Regions from separate parts of the Coprobacillus cateniformis genome, predicted to be linked through region 1. Evidence: predicted binding sites of a transcription regulator. Region 1 holds the regulator's gene; each other region holds the start of a gene.
What was found. Region 1 encodes Rex, which represses fermentation and respiration genes when NADH is low (regulators of the CRP and FNR family bind a similar motif). Its sites were predicted from a motif close to GTGAANNNNTTCAC; they were not measured.
Positions count from the first base shown of each region.

Region 2: the regulator Rex is predicted to act here: its motif matches at 2,069-2,082, upstream of gap (type I glyceraldehyde-3-phosphate dehydrogenase).
Region 3: the regulator Rex is predicted to act here: its motif matches at 2,102-2,115, upstream of GQF29_RS03830 (alpha-glucoside-specific PTS transporter subunit IIBC).
Region 4: the regulator Rex is predicted to act here: its motif matches at 1,719-1,732, upstream of GQF29_RS02380 (iron-sulfur cluster assembly scaffold protein).

Region 1 covers NZ_WSNW01000001.1:2,780,420-2,784,419, reverse strand. The annotation lists gene GQF29_RS13645 (metallophosphoesterase family protein) at 1-74, opposite strand, end outside; gene asnS (asparagine--tRNA ligase) at 219-1,604, opposite strand; T-box leader at 1,644-1,855, opposite strand; gene GQF29_RS13635 (redox-sensing transcriptional repressor Rex) at 1,901-2,539, opposite strand; gene tsaD (tRNA (adenosine(37)-N6)-threonylcarbamoyltransferase complex transferase subunit TsaD) at 2,541-3,548, opposite strand; gene rimI (ribosomal protein S18-alanine N-acetyltransferase) at 3,545-3,994, opposite strand; gene tsaB (tRNA (adenosine(37)-N6)-threonylcarbamoyltransferase complex dimerization subunit type 1 TsaB) at 3,985-4,000, opposite strand, start outside.
Region 2 covers NZ_WSNW01000001.1:2,539,360-2,543,359, forward strand. The annotation lists gene GQF29_RS12460 (DMT family transporter) at 1-247, shown strand, start outside; gene GQF29_RS12465 (uridine kinase family protein) at 250-798, shown strand; gene GQF29_RS12470 (hypothetical protein) at 827-1,213, shown strand; gene GQF29_RS12475 (ATP-dependent Clp protease proteolytic subunit) at 1,287-1,871, opposite strand; gene gap (type I glyceraldehyde-3-phosphate dehydrogenase) at 2,167-3,183, shown strand; gene GQF29_RS12485 (ZIP family metal transporter) at 3,745-4,000, shown strand, end outside.
Region 3 covers NZ_WSNW01000001.1:754,837-758,836, reverse strand. The annotation lists gene GQF29_RS03845 (TrkH family potassium uptake protein) at 1-226, shown strand, start outside; gene GQF29_RS03840 (potassium channel family protein) at 235-894, shown strand; gene GQF29_RS03835 (PD-(D/E)XK nuclease family transposase) at 1,106-2,041, shown strand; gene GQF29_RS03830 (alpha-glucoside-specific PTS transporter subunit IIBC) at 2,237-3,784, shown strand; gene GQF29_RS03825 (hypothetical protein) at 3,803-4,000, shown strand, end outside.
Region 4 covers NZ_WSNW01000001.1:472,110-476,109, forward strand. The annotation lists gene GQF29_RS02365 (MurR/RpiR family transcriptional regulator) at 1-258, opposite strand, end outside; gene GQF29_RS02370 (sulfite exporter TauE/SafE family protein) at 332-1,096, opposite strand; gene GQF29_RS02375 (MarR family winged helix-turn-helix transcriptional regulator) at 1,096-1,527, opposite strand; gene GQF29_RS02380 (iron-sulfur cluster assembly scaffold protein) at 1,808-2,500, shown strand; gene GQF29_RS02385 (GGGtGRT protein) at 2,516-3,514, shown strand; gene GQF29_RS02390 (UPF0236 family transposase-like protein) at 3,937-4,000, opposite strand, start outside.

The DNA.
Region 1 (4,000 bases):
ATATACGCAGTTTCATTTTGATAAATTATATTAAAAAAAGTGTTTATAAAATCAATATCGCGCAATATTCTCACCTCTCTGTGACCTATTATACACTAAATATCCATAAATATGTAGAAAAAGACGAAGTATCTCAAATTCAAATTGAACTGAAGTATTTCAGATTTATTCTCTAAAAAGACTAAAGAACAACTCTATTCTTTAGTCTTATAGATCATTTAAAATTTTAAATTTCTAGGTGTTCTTGGGAATGGTTCTACATCTCGAATGTTTTGCATACCAGTCAAATACATTAAGAAACGATCAAATCCTAATCCAAAGCCAGCATGTTTACAGCCACCATATCTACGTAAATCCATATACCATTGTAAACCATCCTTCGCCATTCCTTTTTCTTCCATGATTCTTTCCAAAACATCATATCTCTCTTCACGTTGACTTCCACCAACCAACTCACCAATTCCTGGAACAAGCAAGTCACAAGCAGCAACAGTCTTATTATCATCATTTAAGCGCATATAGAAAGCTTTGATTTCTTTAGGATAGTCTGTTAAGAAAACAGGACCTCCAATAACTTGTTCACAAATATAGCGTTCATGTTCACTATTTAAATCCATACCCCATTTGACTTCATTTTCAAATTTAACATCAGCTTTTTCTAATATTTCAACAGCTTCTGTATATGTCATTCGTTTGAAATCACTATTACGAACATGTGTTATACGTTCAATACACTCTTTATCAATCATTTGTGCAAAGAACTTCATTTCTTCAGGAGCATTCTCTAAAACATAATCAATACAGAATTTGACCATATCCTCAATTAAATCCATATCATCTTCTAAATCAGCAAAAGCAATTTCAGGTTCAATCATCCAAAATTCACTTGCATGACGTGATGTATTTGAATTTTCAGCTCTAAATGCTGGTCCAAAAGTATAAACATCTCTAAATGCCATACAGAAAGCTTCAACATGTAATTGACCAGTGACTGTCAAGAAAGCTTCTTTACCAAAGAAATCTTTATCAAAATCAGTATTATCAATCGTTGTTGCTCTAAACATTTCTCCAGCACCTTCACCATCATTTCCAGTAATTAATGGTGTATGCACATAAACAAATCCCTGTGATTGAAAAAATTCATGAATGGCCATTGATAATACACTGCGTAATCTAAATATTGCATAGAATGTGTTTGCTCTTGGTCTTAAATGTGGAATTTCTCTCATATACTCAAAAGAATGTCTTTTCTTTTGTAATGGAAAATCATCATCACAAGCACCCTCTACAACAATTTGTGTAGCCTCTATTTCAAAAGGCTGCTTACTCTCTGGCGTTAACTTGAATTTACCTAATACACGTATAGCACTTCCTGTACTAATGTGTTTAATTGTATCATAATCTTCTAAAGTTTCCTTCAGATAAACAATTTGACAATTTCTAAAATAAGTTCCATCATTCAAAGCCAAAAAACCAACTTTTCCATTATCCCTATTTGTACGTACCCAACCATCTAATTCTACATACTCCAAGCTTTCTGTTTCGAACTCTGCACCTGACATCACCATTTCATAGAGTTCTCTTACTGTCATAAATTCAAACATCTTTCTTCCTCCTTTGTATAATATAAAAAGCCATTCCTGTTAAGGAACGACTTATATCGCGGTACCATCCTCATTCATAATCTCTCAATTATGCACTCTGAAGCTTTAACGCAGCCTAACGGGATAGTCTACTCTTATTTCTCCTATCCTGCTCATTGAGTGTTCCATATTTTTGATATCTACTTTGCTTACACCATCCAAAGTTCGCTTAAGATACTGATAAAAATATGTTCTCAAATCATTGCTTATTAGTATTATTAACACCTTTTGATGAATATTTCAATACTTTTTCATAATTATTCATCATTTGCATGCATTTTTAAGACAAGTTCTTGAATTGCTACAACAACATCGACAGTTTGCACCACAACATCATCATGAACGGTAAAATGGCTATGTGTGAAATCTACAATCCCCTTAACACCTAATGCCATTAAACGATCAACTGTTTCTTGAACCTGATCACTAATTGCCAAAATAGCAATCTTACATCCTTCTGGAAATGTTTTCTCCAAATCATCAATATGATTTAATTTGACTCCAAAGCGTTCTCCTACTTTATTTTGATCTTGATCATAACAGCAAACAATCTTTCCAACTGTATATTGCCATCTATTATATTTTAAAATTGCACTTCCCAAATTCCCTACACCAATCAATATAATAGATTCATCTAATCCTAATCCTAGAACATTATTTAAAATATTAATGATTTCTTTTGTATCATAACCAATACCTCTTTTTCCTAAAGATTCTTTATCAGTTAAAAAACCAAAATCTCTACGAATTGTTGTGTCTAAAATTCCAGTTGCTTCACTCAATTCACTAGATAAAAAATGTTCTTTTCCTTCATGTTGCATATTGCGCAACGCCTTAAGATATCTAGGGAAACGTGACATCGTTGCCTTTGATATTTTTTGATGTTTATTTACCATATTATTCACCAATACTTTCTTCTTCTAAATCATATGACGGTTTGACACTTAAGTCAAGAGACGAGAATTGCTGATGTTCATACATCACTCTGGCTGCTGAAGCTATCATAGCAGCATTATCAGTACAATAGGCCATTGGTGGAAATAAAACTTTTATTGGACTATCAGCAGTTAATTTCTTCCTTAATCCTCTATTTGCACTCACACCACCTGCCACTATAATCTCTTTCACTTGATAATCTTTAGCAGCCTTTATTGTTTTAGATACCAATACATCTAAAGCAACTTCCTGAAACGAACACGCCAAATCAGCAGGAACAATATCTTCACCACGTTGAGCAGCATTATGACATAAGTTAATTACTGCTGACTTTAATCCACTAAATGAGAAATTATATGAATCATCATTTAATGGTAATGGTAAATCATATGTGTGTTGACCACTAGCAGCCATTTTATCAATAACTGGTCCCCCAGGATATGGCAAGTGTAAAACTCTGCCCGCTTTATCATATGCTTCACCAATTGCATCATCTAAAGTTTGGCCAATGACTTCAAAAGAAAATTCACTTTTCATATAAACAAGTTCACTATGTCCTCCACTTACAACCAGACATAGACAAGGGTATTCAATATCTTCGACCAATTCATTGGCATAAATATGTCCAGCAATATGATGAACACCAATAAACGGTTTATGATAAGCCAAAGCCAATGTTTTTGCAGCCTGCATTCCAACATGTAAAGACCCAACTAATCCAGGTCCTTTTGTAACAGCAATTGCATCTATATCATTCATATTAACATCAGCTTCGTTTAAAGCTGTTTTTAAAACAGTTGAAACACATTCGACATGCATACGACTTGCGATTTCTGGTACAACTCCACCATATAAACGATGTGTATCAATTTGTGATGCGACAACATTACATAACAATTCTCGCTTGTCTTTTAAAATAGCTACTGACATTTCATCACAACTTGATTCAATTGCAAGTATTAAACTCATTCTTGTCCCTCCAATCTTTTGACCATTAAATAAGCATCTTCATGATTATCTTGATAATAATTTTTACGTATTGCCTGATTTTCAAAGCCCAGACCTTTATATAAAGAAATAGCTTTATGATTGGAAACACGCACTTCTAAACTCATAACTTCACAACCTTGAGAAACTGCTAAGGCAAGCATCTCTTCCATTAATAGTCTCCCATAACCTTGCCCCTGATAATCAGGATCAATTCCTACTGTTGTAATCTGCGATTGTTCATACATAATCCAAACACCTACATACCCAACAATCTGCTCATCTACTTCTAAAACAAAATTATATGAAAATTGATTTTCTAAAATTTCGTACATGAAATCCGAAACATCCCAAGTTGATGTAAAAAGAATATGTTCTAACTCAACAATTCTCTCTAAATCATTTATATCCATTGCTCTTATAAGCATATTTGT
Region 2 (4,000 bases), 240 kb from region 1:
ATATATATTATCTGCTATCGTTGCTATTTTTGCATCGTTAGTGGGTGTGGTGCTTTTACAATTAGGAATTCGTTGCTTAGGAGCTTCTTTAACAGCGATTTTATCAACTTTAGAACCTATTACAAGTATTGTTATTGGCTTTCTATTTTTGGGAGAAACTCTAACTGTTTTAAAAATAATAGGATGTTTATTAGTACTTCTTTCTACTTTTATACTTGTGAAAAATCAAACTGCTGCAGGAGAATAAAAATGACTATTGAACAATTGATAACGAAATTGCAGGAAAAAGATCGTTTTATATTAGCAATTGATGGAATGTGTGGTTCTGGAAAATCGACTCTAGCCTTGGAACTGGCACATATATTTAATGCACATGTCTTTTGTATGGATGATTTTTTCCTGCCACAGGAATTAAGAACTTTAGAAAGATATCATATGCCAGGGGGGAATGTTCATTATGAACGTTTTCTGGAAACTGTTTTAAAACCATTATCTGAATATAAAACAATTCACTATCAACCATTTGATTGCACCAAGATGAAATTGATATCAGATATACAAGAAATACCCTATACTCCTTATAATATTATTGAAGGAAGTTATGCTTTAAGACCTGAGTTAGTACCTTATTATACAGATATCATCGTTTTAAAGATAACTCAACAACAACAAATTGAACGATTGACAAATCGTAATCCTGAAAAAGTATCAACTTTTATTGAACAATGGATTCCTTTAGAAAATCAATATTTTGAATATTACAATATCTATGAAACATATCCAGTCATAACATTATAATTGAAACATATAATATATGGGTGATATGATGATATTGACGGATCATGAGGTTAAAACTTGTTTGGTGTATGTGTTAACACCAATACTTCAAAAATATTCTATTGAGATTAAAGAGGCACATCTTGCTATTCATGATGTAATTGAATTGAATGCAATTGTTGCTTATCAAGATCGTATTATTGATCTTGCAACAACATTTACAATTGGATATAAAGATCATAAATTATGTTTTGATAATATGAAAGGGAAGGTTGAATATCTTTTTTTACAATTAAATGTAGTCAGTGTTTTACAACAACTTATACATGATGATCATTTTGTGGTTCATAACAATTCTTGTTATTATAAAATAGATTTACCAATTCAAGAATTAACTATAGAAGATGAACATTTATGTATCTCTTTAAAGGAATAAACAGAGTATTTTCTGTTTGTTTTTTTATTTTTATAATGAGAAAAAAACACCTTCAATATAATAAGGTGTTCTCTTATTTATCTTTCGTAAGAACTTCATCAATAAGACCATATTCTAAGGCATCATAAGCATTCATGAAATAATCACGATCAGTATCCTTTTTTATCTTTCTTAATGGTTGAGAAGTCATTTCAGATAATAATTTATTTAATTTTTCTTTTTGTCTTAATATATGCTTTGTGGTAATTTCAATATCGCTTGCTTGTCCATTCGTTCCACCTAATGGCTGATGAATCATGATTTCACTATTTTGTAAGGCACAACGTTTTCCTTTTTGTCCAGCAGCCAATAAAAAAGCGCCCATGCTGGCAGAAAGACCAATGCTTATTGTTGACACATCACACTTTACAAAATTCATGGTATCATAAATTGCTAGACCAGCAGAGACACTACCTCCTGGTGAATTGATATACATATAGATATCAGCACTTGAATCAAGTGATTCTAAGTATAATAATTGGCTAACAATAGAACTGGCAACCTCATCATTAATTTCTCCACATAACATAATAATACGATCTTCTAAGAGTCTAGAGAATATATCATAAGCATATTCTTTAGATTGTTTTTTTAAAATTACAGTTGGTATAAAGTGCATTTCCTATAACCTCCATAGTTCATTATAGAGTGATTTTCATTGAATATTCATAAAATTAAAAGGAATGTGAATTGTCTTTCATGTTTCATCAAATAATGGAAATTTTATTTTTTAAAATGGAAAAAAGTGTTTATTTTTATATATATTGTGTTGGAAAAAGTCTTTTTCTGCTTGGAAGTGTTTACATTGTGTCTCTTGTGAATTTTTTTATATATTCGTTACAACTTTTATTGATTTATTTAGTTTTGTAGACTATAATAGAGGCATAAAATAAATCAAGGAGGATGTCAAGAAAATGGCAGTAAAAGTAGCAATTAACGGTTTCGGACGTATTGGACGTCTAGCATTTAGACAAATGTTTGGTGCTGAAGGATATGAAATTGTAGCAATTAACGATTTAACAGATCCTAAGATGTTAGCACATTTATTAAAATATGATTCAGCACAAGGAAGATATGCTTTAGCAGATACAGTGGTAGCTGGTGAAGATTCTATCACAGTTGATGGAAAAGAAATCAAAATTTATGCAAAAGCTAATGCAGCTGAATTACCTTGGGGAGAATTAGGAGTAGATGTAGTCTTAGAATGTACTGGATTCTATGTATCTAAAGCTAAATCTCAAGCTCATATTGATGCAGGAGCTAAAAAAGTTGTTATCTCTGCACCAGCAGGAAATGACTTACCAACAGTTGTATTTGGTGTAAACGAAGGTATCTTAACTGCAGATGATACAATCATTTCAGCAGCTTCTTGTACTACAAACTGTTTAGCACCAATGGCTAACGCTTTAAATAACTTAGCTAAAATCAAATCAGGTATCATGTTAACAGTACATGCTTACACTGGTGACCAAATGGTATTAGATGGACCTCATAGAAAAGGTGATTTAAGAAGAGCTCGTGCAGCTGCTGTTAATATCGTTCCTAACTCTACAGGTGCAGCTAAAGCTATTGGTTTAGTTATCCCTGAATTAAATGGTAAATTAATTGGTTCAGCTCAACGTGTACCAGTTCCTACTGGATCAACAACTATCTTAACTTCAGTTGTTGAAGGTGAAGTAACAGTAGAACAAGTTAATGCAGCTATGAAAGCAGCAGCAACTCCATCATTCGGATATACTGAAGAACAATTAGTATCTTCTGATATTATCGGAATTAACTACGGATCATTATTCGATGCAACTCAAACTATGGTTAAACCATTAGATAACGGAACTACTGAAGTTCAAACTGTTGCTTGGTATGATAACGAAAATTCATATACTTCTAACATGGTTAGAACTATTAAATATTTCGCTGAATTAAGTAAATAATGATGAGAGTCCCATGAGGGACTCTTTTTTATCTTCACAACAATTGATGTTGAAAAATATGAGAGATAAACTTAGATGATAAAGAAATTTATTCTGATATATTTATACTGACAATACGCTGAGTTTCACTTTCATATATTCAATAATGATTTGGTGATTGTTATGCGTTTTTTATATGCGAAACATTGTGTGAAGATTCAGTAGTCAATGGAAACCTACGATTGATTAATGTTTTGTTGAAGAAAAATAAAGATTCTATAATCATATTTCTATTTCTGATGAAATATGAAATGAAGTGATTTATTTGAAATCGCTCAAGTATAACTGTGATTGATATGGCTCATAGTATGAATATCGAACTGAGATATGAAAGCATTGAAGTTTAGAAACATGCAGAATATCTTAAAGGACTACAATATGATAGAGGATAGTCATATGATTTAAAGAATCTTCATTTTTATAACAAATACTAGTATTGTAGATATTTTTTCTTTGCATATCTTTTGACCTGTTTTCTAAAATCAGTTATAGTAAGGATGATATAAAGGGAGGAGAAAAATGATGAATACAACTATTATTTTAGGATTACTCATTCCATTTATAGGAACAACATTAGGATCTGCTTGCGTATTCTTTATGTCTAAGAAAATGAGTACGCTTGTTCAAAAGATATTATTAGGTTTTGCTTCAGGAGTCATGATAGCTGCTTCAGTTTGGTCATTACTTATACCAGCAATTGATATGTCAGAATCTTTAGGTAAATTTGCGTTTTTGCCTGCAGCAATTGGCTTTTTGCTTGGAATTGGATTTTTGTTAG
Region 3 (4,000 bases), 2.0 Mb from region 1:
AGAGCCTAGATTTACTTTTATGCAATTGTTATTTGAAAGTACATCAGCATTTGGAACAGTTGGGTTATCTACTGGTATTACATCACATTTAAGTGTTTTAGGAAAAATTATTATTATCTTAACAATGTATATTGGTCGTATTGGAGCAATGACTATTGTTACTTTGGGTGTTTATAAGGAACCAAAAACAGCTGTATATTCAGCAGAAGATATTATGATAGGATAGGTAATTATATGACAAATGAAAAGAGTTATGCAATTATAGGTTTAGGTAGATTTGGTATGCCTTTGGCTAAAAAGTTAGCAGAGGCAGGAAAAGAAGTTATTGGTATTGATAGAGATGAGGATAGAGTGAAGGAGTTAAGAGAATATACTGAGTATGCTTTTGTTTCACAGACACTTACAAAGGATGTTCTTGAAGAAGTGGGAGTTCAAAATTGTGATGTTGTTATTGTGTGTATTGGTGAAAGAATTGAAGTCAGTATCTTAACAACTTTAAATGTTATTAATCTTGGTGTTTCAAAAGTCATTGCAAAAGCAACAAATGCTGATCAAGGAGAAGTTTTAGAAAAACTTGGGGCACAAGTTGTTTATCCTGAAAGAGATATGGCTTTAAGGCTTGCAAAGAAAATTTTAAGAGAGAATCTTGTTGATTATATTTCTATTGGTAAGGATATTGAGATTATAGAGTTTGAAATTTCAAAGCAAATGATTGGTAAATCTATTATTGGAATGAGAGTTAGAGAAAACTTTGGTTTAAATATTATTGCTATTCATCATGATGGAATAACTGATACAGATATAGATCCACATTATCTATTAAAAGCAGGGGATACAATAGCTGTTATTGGAAAAGAGAATAAAGTTGCTCAGTTTGTGGATAGCTATTCCTAAAATATGAAGAAATATTAAATATTTTTTTGCTAGAAAATAAGGTTTAACGATAATCGTTAAATCTTTTTTATTTGCTTATTGCATATATCTGTCATACGAAGTATAATGTACTTATAAAAGTTGAAAAAAGTGTAAATAAAAAAAGAAAAATGGACTTCTTTTTATGAATATAGAAGTAGGAGGGTTTTTCTCCTGGAAAGAAGGTATTCATATGGATGAACAGGTTATTTCTTTTTGTACTGATTATTTTTTTCACTATCTTTTGATTCACAGTCCGATGGTGCGATTATGCATTGCTGAGCATTTATCGGGATTGGAATTGAAAACTGTTGATGTTATCAATTCTGAGAGGTATCCCTCTCATAAGGATGGCAAGAAATATGTCCTGGATATTACACTCAAGGATCATTTAGGAAATCTCTATAACATTGAGATGCAGAATGGCTATATCTCAGCAGCAGAGCTGGCGAGGTTTCAGATTTATACAATGAGTATGATAGATCTGCAGATACAGGAGGGAGTACAGTATCAGGATATGAGAAAGGTTCATTCTCTTATTATCTATACGGGAAATCCGATAAGGAATTTTGAACATCTCTGGCATGAGGTAGAACTGATTGATGGGAAGTATGAGAAGGAACTGTATAATGGACTGATTGTGATGAGTTTTTTACAGACTAAGAAAATGGAGGAGGTAAGTATGGAATTGGCAAGAAGTGATTTTTATCAGTTAATGAGATTGTTTGAGCAGGAGGATAATCATAAGGAGGAACAGACAAGTGAGGTAGCAAAGGAAGCAGTGGAACTCTATGATAGGTTTATCTCATTAGAGGAGTATATCTATTATAAAGCGATACAAAGGGATAGACTATGGGCAGAATCTAAGATAGGTGAGGGAACAAGAAAAGGGTTTGAACAAGGGCTTGAAAAAGGGCTTGAACAAGGAATTGAAAAGGGAATTGAACAAGGTAAAAGAGAAGAAAACTTGAAAAGAGCATGTCAGTTAGTTAAGAAGAAATACAAAGTAGACAACTTAGAATGGTTAAAAACATGCACATCTCAACAATTAGATTATTTATTTGATATGATTATTGATGATATAAATTATGATGAATTTAAAAAAATGATTTGTCATTATAATCAATAAATAATATTTCTATTATTTGTATATAACGAAAAGTGTTGATAAAATCAACGCTTTTTTTGTGTGTGAAATTTCACGGATAATGTGATAAATCATTAAGAATGCGCCTTGTCCCTAAGTCGTTGTAAAGTATTGAAACTTATTTTGTAAGGGGTTACTATAAACGTGCAAGAGATATCACAAGGGAGGAAAAACGATATGATGCAGAAAATTCAAAGGTTCGGTGGAGCGATGTTTACACCAGTCTTACTCTTTGCCTTTGCAGGGATAATGATTGGTGTTGGAACATTGTTTACAACTGAAGCTATTATGGGTAGTCTTGCAAGTACAGAGAGTTTATGGTATCAGTGCTGGAACATCATCTTGCAAGGTGGATGGACAGTTTTTAATCAATTACCATTAATATTCGTTGTCGGATTACCAATTGGGTTAGCTAAAAAACAACAAGCTAGATGTTGTATGGAAGCTTTAGTGCTTTACTTAACTTTCCAATATTTCTTAAGTACAATCTTAAGCCAATGGGGAACAACATTCGGAGTTGATTTTGCAGCTGAAGCTGGAGGAACAAGTGGTTTAACAATGGTAGCCAATATTAAAACTCTAGATATGGGAATGATTGGAGCATTAATGATTTCAGGAATTGTTATTTTCTTACACAATCGTTACTTTGATACAGAGTTACCAGAGTGGATGGGAACATTCAGTGGTTCATCATTTGTTGTGATTGTGGGATTCTTTGCTTTATTGCCAGTTGCTTTCTTATCAGCAAGTTTATGGCCTATGGTTCAATCTGGAATGAGGGCATTCCAAGGATTTATCACTGGAGCTGGAGCTATGGGTGTATGGATATTTATATTTATGGAACGTATTCTCATTCCATTTGGATTACATCACTTACTTTATTTCCCATTCTTTTATGATTCAGCTGTTGTTAATGGAGGAGTCTTCTCAACATGGGCTACACAATTACCAGAATTAGCAGCAAGCACTGAATCATTAAAAACATTAGCACCATATGCTTGGCCAACATTAACAGGATTGTCAAAAATATTTGGATGTCCTGGTATCGCTTTAGCATTCTATTTTACAGCTAAAGATAGTAAGAAAAAGAAAATTGCTGGATTGCTCGTTCCTATCACTTTAACAGCAATATTCTGTGGAGTTACAGAACCTATTGAGTTCACATTCTTATTTATTGCACCAGTCTTATTTGTTGTTCATGCAGTCCTTGCAGCAACTCTCGCAACTGTTGCATATATGTTTGGAGTTGTTGGGGCGATGTCAGGTGGATTAATTGAAATATCAGCATTAAACTTTATTCCATTAATGGCAGCACATTGGCCAACATACTTAACATTACTAGTGGTAGGTTTGGTATTTACAGGTATTTATTTCGTAGTCTTCAGATTCTTAATCTTAAAATTCAATTTTGCGACACCAGGTCGAGAAGAAGATGAAGAAATTACATTCCATAATAAAGCTGACTTTAAAGAAAAACAAGCGGCTCCTAAAGGAAGTTTGGCTTTTATGATTTTAGATGCTTTAGGTGGAAAAGACAACATTGTTGATGTCACTAATTGTGCAACTCGTCTACGTGTTAATGTAAAAGATGAAAGTTTAGTCAAAACAGATTCATATTTTAAAGGCATTGGGACACATGGTATCAAAGCAACCAAAACAAATATTCAGGTTATTGTGGGATTAAAAGTTCCAAGCGTTAGAGAAGAATTTGAAGGGTTCTTATAAAGAAAGAGGGTAGTTAAAATGGCTCGAAAGAAAAAAATAGATCTAAAACTTAAGAAATTAAATCGTTATTTCATGATTACAAAAGTGTTCTTAGCATTGACTCCTTTAATATGTTATTTATATATTTCGCTGAAAGCCTCAATGAATGCGATGAGTTTTCAAGAAGTTCTTAGTCAAGATCCAAGTATCACAGTGATTTTCTTAATTGCTATGTTA
Region 4 (4,000 bases), 2.3 Mb from region 1:
ATTAGGATCAATATTCTTAAAATGTGATGATAAATATTTTAACTCTTTTAAATAATCATCTCTAAAATCATTATATCCTTCATATCCAAGTTTCTGACAGAATCGTATAATTGAAGATGGTGATACATAAGTTTCCTGAGCAATTCTTCTGACACTATCCTGTTTCAATTGATATTCACGCTCTAAAACATAATTAGCAATCGCAATATCTACTTCTGAAAATTCTTCTCTCATCATTAACTTTTCTTTTACCAACATTTATCCTCACCTCTTTAACATTATAACAACAGTCCACTTATTTGACAAACGCTTCCAATAAATGAAAAAGTCATTACATATAATTTGTAATGACCATAGCCAATCCTAAAACAGTTAAAACAACTCCTGTTGCTTGATTCAACCTCTTTGGCTCTGCTTTATTAGCAAATAAAGCTGCTATTCTTGCACCTACTAAAGTTGCAACTACACAAACAATCAAGGCTTCTATATTTGGCATACCACCAATTGCAAAATGTGAACATGCTCCAGTAAATGCCGTAAATGACATAATAAAGACGCTCGTTCCTACTGCTGTCTTTAATTCATATTGAAGAACAGATGTTAATATCAACAATAACATCATTCCTCCACCAGCACCAATAAACCCACAAATAAATCCAATGAAACAGCCACATATTAATGATTGAATATTTTTCTCTTTTTGTGTCTTCTCCGCTTGTGCTTCCTTTGTTGTCATGACTGGTCGAACAATAAATTTAATTCCTAATAATAATGTCATAAAAACCGAAAAACTACCCATTGTTCCACCTGGAACCAATGAAGCAATATAACTCCCAATCAGTGTAAAGACCAAAACACTCGCTAACATAACCAATCCATTTTTAATATCTAAGTTTTTATTTTTTCCATATGTATAAGCCGAAATAGCCGATGCCAAAACATCAGAGGCTAAAGAAATTCCCACTGCTTCATAAGGATCAAATCCCAAAAAAGTAATAAGCATGGGTGAAATAACAGCCGCAGCTGATAGACCTGCTAATCCCGTTCCAATTCCCGCTCCCATTCCTGCAATAATATAAATAAAATATGCAAACATTAAATCTCTTCCTTCCCATCTATAATATTATAACTCATTTGTCTTAAAATGTTTTCCCAACATTTTAATTCATCTTCACTAATTCCTTGAAAAAGAATATCATTAAAACGTTTTTGTGCTTTTAAACCGGCTTCAATAATTGGTTGACTTGAAGTTAAAAGATAAAGATGATAACGACGTTTATCTTTTTGATCTTGAACTGTCTTTAGATAACCCTTTTGTATGAGCTTCTCAATTCCCATTGAAGCATGTGATTTGACCAGCCCTCTTTTTTCTACAATGTCTTTAGCACTATCAAACTCAGGATTATTATGTAAGAATAATAAAATATCAAGTTCACTGCGTGTTAAGTGATATGCTTGCATAACATCCATACAGAGATGGTCATATAAAGATTTCATACTATGAATCATTTTTAGTAAATCTGTCATATTGCCTCCATATTAGTTCTATTTTGAACTATTATAGTATAGATAGTTCAAAGAGTCAATGAAACAGTTCTACTTTTTTCATATATTCCTAAATTCTGCTTATTTCTTGATGTCATTTTTCTACATTTTTTATCATTGGAATACTCGGAGTTCATTGACTTTGAAGACCTTTTGCCTTATAATCACAGTAGGTGAATTCCTTCACCTGGAGAATGGAAAATAAACTAAATTTTCCTTTATCCTTGCAGTAATCATTTTATAAAATGAAAGGAGTAAAAAAATGATTTATACACATGAAGTAGAAGAAATGCAATGCGTAACACGTGGTGCTAGTCATGGGTGTGCTCCAATTCCTGAAGAAGGAAAATGGGTATATTCAAAAGAAATTAAAGATATTTCTGGATTAACACATGGTATTGGTTGGTGTGCTCCTCAACAAGGTGCATGTAAATTATCTTTAAACGTTAAAGAAGGAATTATCGAAGAAGCATTAATTGAAACAATCGGATGCTCTGGTATGACTCACTCTGCAGCTATGGCTTCAGAAGCATTAGTTGGTAAAACTTTATTAGAAGGTTTAAATACTGACTTAGTTTGTGATGCAATTAACACTGCAATGAGAGAATTATTCTTACAAATTGTTTACGGTCGTACTCAATCAGCTTTCTCTGAAGGTGGACTTCCTGTAGGTGCTGGTCTTGAAGATTTAGGTAAAGGATTAAGAAGTATGGTTGGTACATCTTATTCAACTCAATTAAAAGGTCCTAGATACTTGGAATTAACTGAAGGTTATGTAAACAGACTTGCTTTAGATAGCAACAATGAAATCATCGGTTATGAATTCATTAGTCTTGGAAGAATGATGGATATGATTAAAGCTGGAAAAGATGCAAATGAAGCTTTAAAAGAAGCTACTGGTACTTATGGTAGATTTGCTGAAGCTGCTAAATACATCGATCCAAGAAAGGATTAATGAGGAGGTACGAAAATGGCATTATTTGAAAGTTATGAGAGAAGAATTGATCAAATTAACGCTGCATTAGCTAAATATGATATCAAATCAATCGAAGAAGCTAAAGCAATTTGTGATGAAAAAGGTATTGATGTATATGATATCGTCAAATCAACACAACCAATCTGTTTTGAAAATGCTTGCTGGGCTTACACTGTAGGTGCTGCAATGGCAATCAAAAATGGAGATACAAAAGCAGTTGATGCTGCAAAAACTATTGGTGTAGGTTTACAATCATTTTGTATTCCTGGATCAGTTGCTGATGATCGTAAAGTAGGTTTAGGTCATGGGAACTTAGGATCTATGTTATTAGATGAAAACACTGAATGTTTCTGTTTCTTAGCTGGACATGAATCATTCGCTGCTGCTGAAGGAGCAATTAAAATTGCTGAAAAAGCAAATAAAGTAAGAACAAAACCATTAAGAGTTATCTTAAATGGTTTAGGAAAAGATGCTGCTAAAATCATCTCAAGAATTAACGGATTCACTTATGTAGAAACTGAATTTGATTATTTCACTGGTGAAGTTAAAGAAGTATCTAGAACAGCTTACTCTGATGGAGCGAGAGCAAAAGTAAACTGCTATGGTTCTGATGATGTTCGTGAAGGTGTTGCAATTATGCATAAAGAAGGTGTAGATGTTTCTATTACTGGTAACTCTACTAACCCTACTCGTTTCCAACATCCAGTAGCTGGTACTTATAAAAAAGAATGTATCGAACAAGGTAAAAAATATTTCTCTGTTGCTTCAGGTGGAGGAACAGGACGTACATTACATCCTGATAATATGGCAGCTGGACCTGCTTCTTATGGTATGACTGATACTATGGGACGTATGCACAGTGATGCACAATTTGCTGGTTCTTCATCAGTTCCTGCTCACGTAGAAATGATGGGATTAATCGGTATGGGTAATAACCCTATGGTTGGTGCAACTGTAGCTGTTGCAGTAGCGATTGAAGAAGCTTGTAAATAATTATATTTTTTTAAAGTTTAAACTACTTAAAATTATATGAGTAAATTAAAACTGTACACGTTATTTAGATAAATTCTATGATGATGTGTGCAGTTTTTTTGTACGCAAGAAAGGTACAATTATGAAGAAGTTAACAATGAAAAAAGAAACAAATTTAACATTTGAGGAAGGATGTGAAGAATACTTATTATATTGTAAAGCTAGGAACTTGCGTGATGGAACAATAAAACATTATAAAGAGAGTATGAAATCAATTTATAGGTTTATTGTGCCTAATATAATACCCCTATCTCATCTTTTAATCAAGAGACTATGGATAATTTTATTCTAGATATGAAAGAAACACTTCAAGTGAAAGACACAACAATTTTTACATATGCTAGAGCCCTAAAAACACTTATGCGTATCTTTATGAAAAATGCTTATATGAAGAAATTTGATATTGCTCTTTGTGTAAGAATCATTCTGTTTTCCAGTTTGTTTCTG